One region of the Dermacoccus sp. BD5 genome, then DNA from elsewhere that is predicted to be linked to it. Evidence: predicted binding sites of a transcription regulator. Region 1 holds the regulator's gene; the other holds the start of a gene.
What was found. The regulator LexA, encoded in region 1, represses DNA repair genes until DNA is damaged. The targets are predictions, from matches to a motif close to TCGAACANNTGTTCGA.
Positions count from the first base shown of each region.

Region 2: NQ706_RS00405 (DUF6504 family protein) is a predicted target of LexA. The motif match lies at 3,527-3,542, and genes of this name have one in related genera.

Region 1 covers NZ_JANJER010000001.1:191,644-197,558, forward strand. Annotated here, with positions in the region: gene NQ706_RS00805 (vitamin B12-dependent ribonucleotide reductase) at 1-1,945, opposite strand, end outside; gene nrdR (transcriptional regulator NrdR) at 2,026-2,484, opposite strand; gene NQ706_RS00815 (LysM peptidoglycan-binding domain-containing protein) at 2,801-3,229, opposite strand; gene lexA (transcriptional repressor LexA) at 3,567-4,283, shown strand; gene NQ706_RS00825 (Sir2 family NAD-dependent protein deacetylase) at 4,374-5,207, opposite strand; gene NQ706_RS00830 (LysR family transcriptional regulator) at 5,278-5,915, shown strand, end outside.
Region 2 covers NZ_JANJER010000001.1:92,020-97,934, forward strand. Annotated here, with positions in the region: gene NQ706_RS00395 (DNA polymerase III subunit alpha) at 1-2,642, opposite strand, end outside; gene NQ706_RS00400 (SAV_6107 family HEPN domain-containing protein) at 2,646-3,122, opposite strand; gene NQ706_RS00405 (DUF6504 family protein) at 3,174-3,479, opposite strand; gene NQ706_RS00410 (polyprenyl synthetase family protein) at 3,646-4,740, shown strand; gene NQ706_RS00415 (Rv2175c family DNA-binding protein) at 4,756-5,130, opposite strand; gene NQ706_RS00420 (transglycosylase SLT domain-containing protein) at 5,218-5,915, shown strand, end outside.

The DNA.
Region 1 (5,915 bases):
CGGCCATCATGCGCACGTGGCCCATCGGCGAGATGGCGCGCGCACCCATGGCGCAGTCGAAGATCTCGTAGTGTTCGGGCTTGAGACCGGGCGCGTCGATGACGTGGCCCTTCTCGGCGATGTGCTCGACGATCGCCTCGATCTGCTCGTCCTGGTAGCCCAGCTTCTTCAACGCACGCGGGATCGTCTGGTTGACGATCTGCATCGAACCGCCACCGACGAGCTTCTTGAACTTGACGAGCGAGAAGTCGGGCTCGATACCCGTCGTGTCGCAGTCCATCATGAAGCCGATCGTGCCGGTCGGGGCGAGGACGGAGGCCTGCGCGTTACGGAAGCCGTTCTTCTCGCCGAGCGTGACGACGTCGGCCCAGGCCTTCGTGGCGAGGGCGTGGATGTCGCTCGCCATCGCACCCATGTCCTTGTGCGACGACAGCTCGTCGTTGGCCGCGCGGTGCTTGCGCATGACGCGGTTGTGCGCCTGGCTGTTCTGGGCGTAGCCGGCGTAGGGGCCGACGACGGCCGCCATCTCCGCGGAGCGCTTGTAGGCGGCACCCGTGAGCAGCGAGGTGATCGAGGCCGCCAGGGCGCGGCCACCGTCGGAGTCGTAACCGTGGCCCGTCGCCATGAGCAGTGCACCGAGGTTGGCGTACCCGATGCCGAGCTGGCGGTAGTCGACGGTCGTCTTGCCGATCGACTCGGTCGGGAAGTCGGCGAAGCAGATCGAGATGTCCATGGCCGTGATGACGAGTTCGACGACCTTGGCGAACGTCGCCGCGTCGAACGTGTCGTCTTCCTTGAGGAACTTCAGCAGGTTGAGCGAGGCGAGGTTGCAGCTCGAGTTGTCGAGCGACATGTACTCCGAGCACGGGTTCGACGCCGTGATGCGGCCCGTCTCGGGGTTCGTGTGCCACGCGTTGATCGTGTCGTCGTACTGCACGCCCGGGTCGGCGCACTCCCACGCGGCCTTGTTGATCTTGTCGAACAGCTCACGCGCATCGACGGTCTCGATGACCTCACCGGTGTCGCGGGCGCGCAGACCGAAGCTGCCGCCGTCGACGACCGCCTGCATGAATTCGTCGTTCACACGAACCGAGTTGTTGGCGTTCTGGTACTGCACGGAGACGATGTCGCGGCCGCCAAGGTCCATGTCGAACCCGGCGTCACGCAGCGCGCGGATCTTGTCCTCCTCGCGCGCCTTCGTCTCGATGAACTCCTCGATGTCGGGGTGGTCGACGTCGAGGACGACCATCTTGGCCGCGCGACGCGTCGCGCCACCGGACTTGATCGTGCCGGCCGAGGCGTCGGCGCCGCGCATGAAGGAGACCGGGCCGGATGCGGTGCCGCCCGAGGAGAGCAGCTCCTTGGAGGAGCGGATGCGGGAGAGGTTGAGACCGGCGCCCGAGCCGCCCTTGAAGATGAAGCCCTCCTCCTTGTACCAGTTGAGGATCGAATCCATCGAGTCCTCGACCGACAGGATGAAGCACGCGCTGACCTGCTGCGGGCTCGCGGTACCGACGTTGAACCAGACGGGCGAGTTGAACGAGAACACCTGGTGCAGCAGGGCGTAGGTGAGCTCGTGCTCGAAGATCTGCGCGTCCTCGTCGGTAGCGAAGTAGCCGTTGTCGCGCCCGGCCTTGGCATAGGTCAGCACGACGCGGTCGATGAGCTGCTTGAGGGAGCTTTCACGCGCGTCCGTGCCGACGGCGCCACGGAAGTACTTGGTCGTGACGATCGTGGAGGCGTTGAGCGACCAGAAGTCGGGGAACTCGACACCCGACTGCTCGAAGATCGTCTCGCCCGTCTTCCAGTTCTGCTGGAGGACGTCCCGCTTCTCCCAGGTGACCTCGTCGTAGGGGTGCACGCCGGGCGTGGTGAAAATGCGTTCGATCGTGACGCCGCCGGTGCGGCGTCCCGTCTTGGCGCGGGCCTTCGTCGTCTCGGTCATGACCGTGAGCCTCCTGGCAGGTGGGGTGAGCTGGTACGTGAGGGTGATCTGGGGGGCGCGCCCTCGGCAGGCGCGCGGGGTCAGGACGCCGAGGTGGCGTACTGACGCAACTCGCTGACCGCCGTCTCGAAGTCCTCGAGCGATTCGAAGGCCTGGTAGACGGAGGCGAAGCGCAGATAGGCGACGTGGTCGAGTTCGCGCAGGGGCCCGAGGATCTCGATGCCCACGTCATGGGCGTCGATCTCGGCGGCGCCCTTCGAGCGGATGGACTCCTCCACCTGCTGGGCGAGAACGGCCAACTGGTCGTCGGTGACCGGGCGGCCCTGGCACGCCTTGCGAACCCCGGACATCACCTTGTCGCGCGAGAACGGCTCGCTGACCCCGGAACGCTTGACGACCGTGAGACTCGCGGTCTCCATCGTCGAGAACCGCTTGCCGCAGTTCGGGCACTGACGGCGCCGCTTGATGCAGGTGCCGTCCTCGCTCGAGCGCGAATCGACGACTCGGGAGTCGGTGTTGCGGCAGAACGGACAGTGCACGTCAAACCTTCCGACGGGGCTGGGAACACTCGGGACGACGGCGCTCCACCCCGGGATTCCGGCCTCAGAGCGCAGATGCACATCAGCGAAGGAGAATCAACATCTAGGGGGAAGCGGGGGCCAAGGCCCCACATGTAGAGATATTAGGCCCCTGAGACCCGACGCGCAACAGCACCGAGGCCGCGTCTAATCGCCCTGCGCAACCTCGCGACGACCCCCGCCACTCGTGCGCCGCGGAATCCTGCGCCAGCCGGGGGGGGGGGGGCGACTCACGCCCCCTCGAACCCTCGAAGCCGACGATGGCGATCGTCACACTTCACGGTGCGGGGATGATCACCTTCTGGCCGGCCTGCACCTGCGACGAGCCGAGGTTGCTCTCGTGCTCGATCGCGACGACCGCCTGGTCGTTGCGCACGCCCGGCATCTCACGCGCTGCGATCTGCGAAAGCGTCTCCCCCGCGCGAACGGTGACCTCGTGGCGCTGCGTACCGTCGACACCGCTCGCCATCGCCCGGCCCGCGAGGATGGCACCCGCCACGACGACGAGAGCCACGCACACGGCCGTGAAGCGACGACGGGCGAAACGAACGCTCTGAGAGTTCGTGACGACCTGCACCGCGCCACCCGTGGGCACGAGGTGGAGGTGCGAGCGGGATGCCGCAGCGTCGACCCGCGCCACGCGGCGCACGTCGACACCCGAACCCAGCACGGGCTCACGTCGAACTGCAGTACTCGAAGCAACCATCGAAACCACTCCTTCTCTCGGGACACCTCCGAGGCGCCGCCACACCGTCACCGGTGTGGCTTCCTCACGCGACCCGGTCAGCCCGGAGGGACCGATCGAACACGCGTGCGATAGAACAACTGTACGACACCCGAACGTGCTTTCGAACGGCGCGCACGGATTTCTTCGTACACATTTTTGAAAACTGTGTGCGACACCGCGTACTGTGGGTGATGTCAGATACACAAGCACCGCGCACCGACAACCCCGTCATGGCGGGCATTTCCGTCCCGCCGGAGGGTGCACGTGTCGCCACCGCGACCACCGACGTGCGACGAGGAACAGGAGGGGTCACACCATGGGTGACGTTCATTCGATGCAGGAGCGCACGCCGGGCAAGCTGACGCCACGCCAGCACAAGGTGCTCACCGTGATCCGACGTTCCGTCGACGAGCGCGGCTACCCCCCGAGCCTGCGTGAGATCGGCGAGGCCGTCGGTCTGACGAGCCCGAGTTCGGTGGCCCATCAGCTCGCCGCGCTTGAGCGCAAGGGATACCTGCGCCGCGACCCGAACCGCCCGCGCGCCATGGAGGTCGTCTCCCCCGACTCGGGTGCGGCGACCCGCGGCTACCGCGGCAACGCCGTGTCTGCGCTATCCGAGTCGCAGCACGACGAGACGGGCTCGGGCGACGAGCGACCCACGCCGTCATACGTGCCGGTCGTCGGCCGCATCGCGGCCGGTGGCCCGATCCTCGCCGAGCAGGCCGTCGAGGACGTTTTCCCGCTACCGCGTCAGATCGTCGGTGACGGCGAGCTGTTCCTGCTGCGCGTCGTCGGCGACTCGATGATCGATGCGGCCATCTGCGAGGGCGACTGGGTCGTCGTGCGACGCCAGGCCGACGCCGCCAATGGGGAGATCGTCGCGGCACTGCTCGACTCGGAGGCCACGGTCAAGACGTTGCGCCGCAGCGAGGGCAAGACGTGGCTCATGCCCGCGAACGAGGCCTACTCCCCGATCGACGGCGACCACGCGAGCATCATGGGCAAGGTCACGGCCGTCCTGCGCAGCATCTGAGGCGCTGGCCGCGCCGCGCGGGTCGCTCCAGCGTGTGGTTTCAGCTCGACTCTCAGCCCCTTCTGCGCCCCGACGTTCGACGCCGAGACGTCAGGACGGCGCCAGGTCGAGCCTCAGCGCGTCGCACACGGCGGTGAGGGTCGGGCCGAGGGGTTCGCGCACGACGAGGTCGACCCGCTCCTCGCCACGCATCGCGCCGAGCCCGACGAGGGCGACCGGCTTCTGCTGCTTGAGGGCGGCGAGCACGAACCGGTAACCTGACATCACCTTGAGCGAACTGCCGAGCACGAGCACGCCCCGGCAGCGTTCCACTGCCCGCATCTGCGCCTCCACGACCTCAGGAGCGACGGACTCACCGAACATGACGACGTCCGGCTTGACCGTCGTGGCCGTGCAGCGCAGGCACGCGGGCACGATGACACCGCGCTCCAGCTCGGCCGCGACGTCCGCGTCGCCGTCGGCGAGCAGGCGCGCCTGCGTCGGCAGCTGGGGGTTGAGTTCGCGCAGGCGTACCTGGAAGCCACGGCGCCCTTCCCGCGTCCCGCACGCGACGCAGACGACGTGCTCGAGCGACCCATGCAGCTCGGTGACGTCGCGGGCACCGGCACGCGCATGAAGGCCGTCGACGTTCTGCGTCACGAGGTGATCGACGAGGCCGCCACCCTGCAGTCGCGCCAGCGCGACGTGCCCGACGTTGGGTTCCGCCGCGTCGAAGATCTCCCAGCCGACGGCACTGCGCGCCCAGTACCGTTGACGCGCCTCGTGGGTGGCGAGGAACTGTTGGTATGTCATGGGAACCGTGCGGCGCGTGCCGTCGGGGCGCCGGTAGTCCGGGATGCCGGATTCGGTCGAGATGCCGGCGCCGGTGAGGACGAAGAGCCCTCCCGCGCGCACGAAATCGGTCAGTTCCGCGACGCCGCTCATCATCCTGCCCCTCCCATAGGTCTGCGTTCGATTGTCTCAACAATGGATAAGAGCACGTTATTCTTGGTGCATGATCGATGCAGCCGGGCTCCGCGTCATGAAGGCGATCAGCGACGAGGGCAGCTTCACCGCCGCCGCTGCCGCTCTCGGCTATTCTCAGCCGGCCGTGTCGCAGATGGTGCGCCGTCTCGAGGAGAAGACCGGGACGGCTCTCGTCGAGCGCCTCGGCCGCTCGGTCCGGCTGACGGAGGCCGGGCAGGTGCTGGCGCGTACGGCGACGCCCGTCCTCAGTGCCCTCGAGGCCGCCGAGGGTGAGGTCGCCGCCATCGCGGGGCTGCGCGCCGGGCGGGTGCGCCTCATGGCGTTCCCGTCGGCATCGTCAACGCTCGTCCCGCGCGCCCTCGCACTCGTCAAGGAGCGGTTCCCAGACGTCAAGGTCAGCTTCGCCGAGGCCGAACCCCCGGAATCCCTGGCGAGCCTGCGTGCCGGCGACTGCGACGTCGCCGTGGCGTTCACGTACGACGACGCGGACCCGCTCCCCGCAGGCGAGGACCTGGACCCGTTCCTCACCCGCGGGCTCCTGCACGACGACGTGCGTCTCGCCGTCCCGCGCGATCACCCCCTCGCCGCAGCCGAGGGCGTCCGCATGGAGGAGCTCAGCGACGCCTCATGGATCGCGGGGTGCCCCCGCTGCCGTGGCCACCTCGT
Region 2 (5,915 bases), 100 kb from region 1:
TCGCGCTCGCTCATACCCTTGACGTCGAGGAAACCGATGCGCAACCCGAGATGGTCGTCCTCGCTGCCCTCGCCCGGCACGCGCTCGATGCGGTACTCGCGGCGCGAGGCGTTGATGTCGACGCCCAGCACGGGCACGCCGAACGTCCGCACGTCGGCGAGGATGAGTCGCTTGGGGTACATCCCCGGGTCGTGGGTGAGAACGCCTGCGACGAACGCGGCGAGGTGATGGGTCTTCAACCACGCCGACTGGTAGGTGGGGACGGCGAACGCGGCGGCGTGCGCCTTGCAGAAACCGAACGAGGCGAACGCGGCGAGTACCTCCCAGATGCGGTCGCGTTCCGCACTCGTGTAGCCGCGGTGCTGCGCGGCCTCGCGCCACCACAGTTCGATCTTCTCCTGCCCGGCGCTCGAGCCCATCGCCCGTCGCACCTCGTCGGCCTGCGCCAACGTGATGCCGGTCGTCTGCGCGAAGATGCGCAGCACCTGTTCGTGGAAGACGACGACACCCATCGTCTCCTCCAGCGCCGGGCGCAGACTCTCGTGCAGGTACTCGGGCGGCGCCCACCCCTGCCGCGCGCGCAGGAACGGAGTGATCATGTCGCTCTTGACCGGCCCGGGGCGGAACAGCGAGATGTCGATGATGAGGTCTTCGAAGCGCTGCGGCCCGAACTTGCCGATGAGTTCCCGCTGCCCGGGCGACTCGATCTGGAAGCACCCCAGGGTGCGCGTCGTGCGGATGAGTTCGAAGGTGGCCTCGTCGTCGAACGGCACGCACTCGGGGTCGTCGAGGTCGACGACGGCACCCTCGACGCGTTCGATCTCGGCGACGGCGTGGGCCATGGCCGACTGCATGCGGATGCCGAGCACGTCGAGCTTGAGCAGCCCCAGCGTCTCGACGTCGTCCTTGTCGAACTGACTCATCGGGAAACCGAGCCAGCTCGCCTCCATCGGCGTGCGCTGCGCCAGCCCGGCGTTCGACAGGATCACCCCGCACGGATGCAGCGCGATGTGCCGCGGCAGCCCGTCGAGGCGCTCGACGAGGTCGAACAGCCGGTCGAGCTCCGGTTCGGCGAGCCCGCGCGCCCGCAGCTCGGGCAGCTCCTCGATCGCGTGCCGCACGTCACGGGCCGCGACGTGCGGGAAGGCCTTCGCGATGACGTCGACGTCGGCCGGCACCATCCCGAGCGCGGCACCGGCGTCACGGATGGCGTGGCGCACCCGGTAGGTCTCCATCATCGACACGCACGTCACCCGCTCCCCGCCGAAGCGCTCCATGATGCGTTCGTAGATCTCGGTGCGGCGCGCCGACTCGACGTCGATGTCGATGTCGGGCAGCGACGCGCGGGCCCTCGTGCAGAACCGCTCCATGAGCAGTCGGTGCTCGATGGGGTCGACCCCGCTGATGCCGAGCAGGTAGGTGATGAGGCTGCCCGCGCCCGACCCGCGGGCCGCGACGCGCCCGCCCATGTCGCGGATGAGGTCGCAGACCTGCGCGACGGTGAGGAAGTACGTCGGATACCCGAGGTGACGCACCACGTCGAGCTCCTCCTCGAGCCGCTCCAGCACCTCGCGCCGTTTCGCCTCCGACGCGTGCGGGTAGCGTCCGTTCACCGCGGCGTGACAGCGCTCGGTGAGCACCCGCTGCGGGTCGGTGCCCGTCAGGCCCAGCACCTCGACCTCGGGCAGGTGCACCGCCCCGATGCCGATGTCGCGGAACGGGTGCTGGACGCACGCCTGCGCCAGCCGGTCGCTCGCCCCGACGAGCTCGAGCGCGGCGCCGAGATCACCCAGCCCTTCAGCGAGCGCCTCGGCCTGCGTCAGCATCTGCGCCTCAGGGCGCAGATGGCCCTGAACGCTCGTGCGATCCAGGTGACGCAGGTCGAGCGCCACCCCACGACGCGCCGCGTCGAGGAGGTCGGCAGTGATCGCCTCGTCGACCTCACCATGGCGCACCCAGCCGCTCAGCACGGCGGGCACGCCGCACCGACTGGCGAGGCGCCACAGGTTCGTCGCGTGACGCCGACTGGCCATCACCTCGGGCGGGCCGTCGTGGCAGGCCACCTCGAGGGCGAGCGCGCCGTGCGGGAGAGCGGTTCGCCAGCGACGCACCAGGGCCTCGGCCTCGGCGTGACGACCGCGCAGGAGTGCCTGCCCGACGTCCGAATCCGGGCCGAGGAGCACCGTGAGTGCCGGCTGATTCGGTTCGCTCTCGTGCGTGACGTGCGCGGCCACCCGGTCGAGACTCGTGGCGGGCGCGCCGCGCTCACCGCTCAGATGAGCGTCGGTGACGAGACGGCACAGCTGGGCCCACCCCAGCCCCGGCGCGAGCCCCGACGCCGCACCGCGGGCGAGGACGGTGACGCGCGGGCTCCGCTCGTCCCGCGCCGGGCCACCCTTGGCGGGGGTACGCGCCCGCAGCACGCGCTCGGGCGCCAGCGCGAGGTCGACGCCGAGGATCGGCTCGAGGCCTGCGGCGGTGCACGCCTCGACGAACTTGACGCTGCCGTACAGACCGTCGCGGTCGGTGAGCGCGAGGCGTCCGTACCCGAGCTCGGCGGCGCGGGCGACGAGTGTCGCGGGTGGGGTCGTGCCGTACTGCAGCGAGTACGACGAGGCGACCCGAAGGTGCGTGAACTGCATGGCTCACCTCACCTGGACCGGGGTCATGCGCGAACCGACCGGCGCGAGCGGCGGGAGACCGGCGTGCTCGAGGACGATCTGCAGGAACGTCTCGGCCTGCCGCACGAGATCGTCGGCCTCTCGTGCGGCGGGCACGAGGATGCCTGCGCTCACGGCGCGGCTGCGGCGCCCGCTCTCGGTGAAGAACGCCGCCCATTCACCCAGCTCGGGCGCGTGCTGGGCGAGCGTCACCCACGCACTGCGCGGCTTGGAGCTGAGGCTGCGCGGCGCCTTCCACGCGAGCAACCCAGCAGCGGCGCGCAGCGCTGCGAGATGCGCCGCGACGTAGCGCTGCGAACTCGTCGAGACGGTGCAGGCCTCGACGAGGGTGTCGTGGGAACGCGCGACGAGGTCGAGCAGATCGGTGGAGCAGACGGCGGGGACGTCGTTCGTCGAGGTGGCCGACGTCGACGTGGTCGGGGCTGTGGTCAGGGTCGCCATGGGGCACTTCCTTCGTCGATGGGGCGGGAACGGGCGGTTCAGTCGATGAGCTCAGTCGGTGAGGGCGCGCAGCGACCAGCGCTCACCGTCGTGCACGAGGTGGAAGACCCCGCTCGAGGCGCGGCGCCCGGCCGTAGCCTCGACACGCCAGGTGCGTTGCTCGAGCCGGCGCTGGACGTCAGGGGCGCCCTGCTCGTCAGGTGTCGTGGGACGGGCCGGATCACGCCACCACGGCACCCGTTCACGCCAGGTGTCGAGCACCTGCGTCACCCGATAGCGACGCCCGCGCCACTCGAAGACCACGGGCCTGCCGCACGCGTCGACCCCCATGGCGACGACGTCGTCGTACTCGCGCATCACACGACCTCCTCATCGGTGGGGGGCAGAGCCCTCCCCACGAAAAATCGAACTTCTGTTCGATGAGAAGAATGTACGACCGACGTCTGACAACCCCGTCAGGTCGCGGTTCCCACGCCGCTACGCGTAGGCTCACGGGTAGCCGATCTGGAAAAGGAAACGCACCGTGCCCGACTCTCTCGATGCGCCGCGCCTGCTCGAACGACTGCAGGAGACCCTCGATGCCGAGGTGAGCCATCAGCGCGACGTCCTCGCCCCCCTCGGCGGCCAGACCGACCTCATGCTCGACGCTGTCGCCACCCTCCTGCGCGGAGGCAAGCGTGTGCGTGCGTCGTTCCTGTACTGGGGTTACCGCGCCGCCGGTGGAGCCGACAGCGACGCCCTCGTGCGCTGCGCCGCGTCGATGGAGCTGTTCCAGGCCGCCGCGTTGCTGCACGACGACGTCATGGACGCGAGCGACACCCGACGCGGCATGCCCGCCGCGCACCGGGCGATGGCCGCCGCGCACCGCAGCCGCGGTCTCGACGGGGACGCCGACCGCTTCGGCGAGGCCGGCGCCATCCTGGCCGGCGACCTGTGCCTGACGTGGGCCGACGAGATGTACGCGACGAGCGGCCTGCCCGCCGACGAGGTCGCGCGCGGCCGCGCCGTCTTCGACCTCATGCGCACGCAGCTCATGGGCGGTCAGTTCCTCGACGTCCTCGAGGCCTCGACGCCCTGGGCGACGATGGGCACGCCCGAGCGCATCGAGCGTGCGCTGCGCGTCATCCGTTTCAAGAGCGCCAAGTACACGATGGAGCACCCCCTGCTCATCGGTGCGGCGAGCGCGGGCGCCTCCCCCGACGTCACGCAGGCCCTGTCGCAGTACGGTCTCGCGCTCGGTGAGGCCTACCAGCTGCGTGACGACCTGCTCGGCGTCTTCGGCGACCCGGCCCAGACGGGCAAGCCCGCCGGCGACGACCTGCGCGAGGGCAAGCGCACCGTCCTCGTCGCGCACCTGCTCGACGCCGCCGGTGACGAGCCGGAGGTCGGCACGTTCTTCGCCGAGCGTTTCGGCCACGACGACCTGCGCGAGGACGAGGTAGAACGCATCCGTGTGCTCGCTCGCGAATCAGGGGCCGTCGACGCCGTCGAAGCGCGCATCGCCGAGGGCGCTCAGCGGGCCCGCGCGGCGTTGGACGGCGTGCGCAGCCAGGTGCCTGCCGACGCCTACGCCGCGCTGGAGGCGTTCATCGAGTCGACGACGGCCCGCACGTTCTGACGCGGCAGCTCGCGATCAGAACGCGTCCTCCATGGCGCGCTTGCGCACCTCGGCCTTGCGGCCCGCGCGCAGCATGTCGATCGGTGCCCCGTCGATCGGGAGGGTCTCGTCCGGCGTGCACAGCCAGCGGATGGCCTCGTCGTCGTCGAACCCGCCGTCGTTGAGCACCGTGACGGTGCCCATGAGCGAGGCGAGCACGCCGCCGCCCTGGATGAAGGCGGCCGGCACCGCGACGACGTTGCGCTCCCCGACGCGGCTCGCGATGATCTCGCGGTCGGCGATCATCTGACGCACCTGGCGCAGCGACATGCCGAGCTCCTCGGCGAGGTCGGGCACGGTCAGCCAGTCGCCGACGAGGGTCTCGAGATCAGGGGTGGTTGCGTCATTCACCCTCACAGGGTGCCAGAGACTGTCCCGTCGGCGCACGTCGAGCGCGCCTCCACCAAAACGTCACAGCCGCGACCTAGCGTGGCAGGCATGCCCGCCCTTCTCGCCCTGCCCGTAGCCGTCCACAGCGCCGCCCAGCCCGTGCACCACCAGCTGCGCGGCCCGCAGTCACACGCCGAGACGCCGACGTCACACCGCGCGAACGCCGCGAAGAAGCCGGTGCGCAAGATGACGACGACGCACGTGCGCGCCGGCGACACCGTCTACGGCATCGCGCGACGCATGCACTCCAGCGTCGCCGCCATCGTCAAGGCGAATCCCGGCATCGAGCTGCGCCGCCTGCTCCCCGGCACGACGCTGCGCGTCCCCGTCGCTACCTCCGCCGCGCACACGCCGTCACCCCACCCGGCGACGAAGCCCACCCGTGCGGCGACGAAACCCGCAGCCACGCCGCACCCGGGCCCCTCGACGCACGCCCCGAAGCCGAAGCACGTCGTCCGCTACGCCGGGACAGCGGCGGCGCGCGGCTATCCGGCGTCCCTCGTCGCCTCCGGTGACCGCCACCGCCGACAGCTCGCCGCGGCCGACCTGCCCGGGCAGGCGCAGATCCGCGCGATGATCACCTCGACCGCGAAGCGCTACGGCGTCAGCCCGAAGCTCGCCCTCGCGATCGGCTGGCAGGAATCGGGTCACCGGCAGAGCGCCGTCTCGGTCTGCGACGCCCTCGGCACGATGCAGGTCATGCCCACGACCGGGCAGTGGGCCGGCTCCATCGTGCATCGCCACCT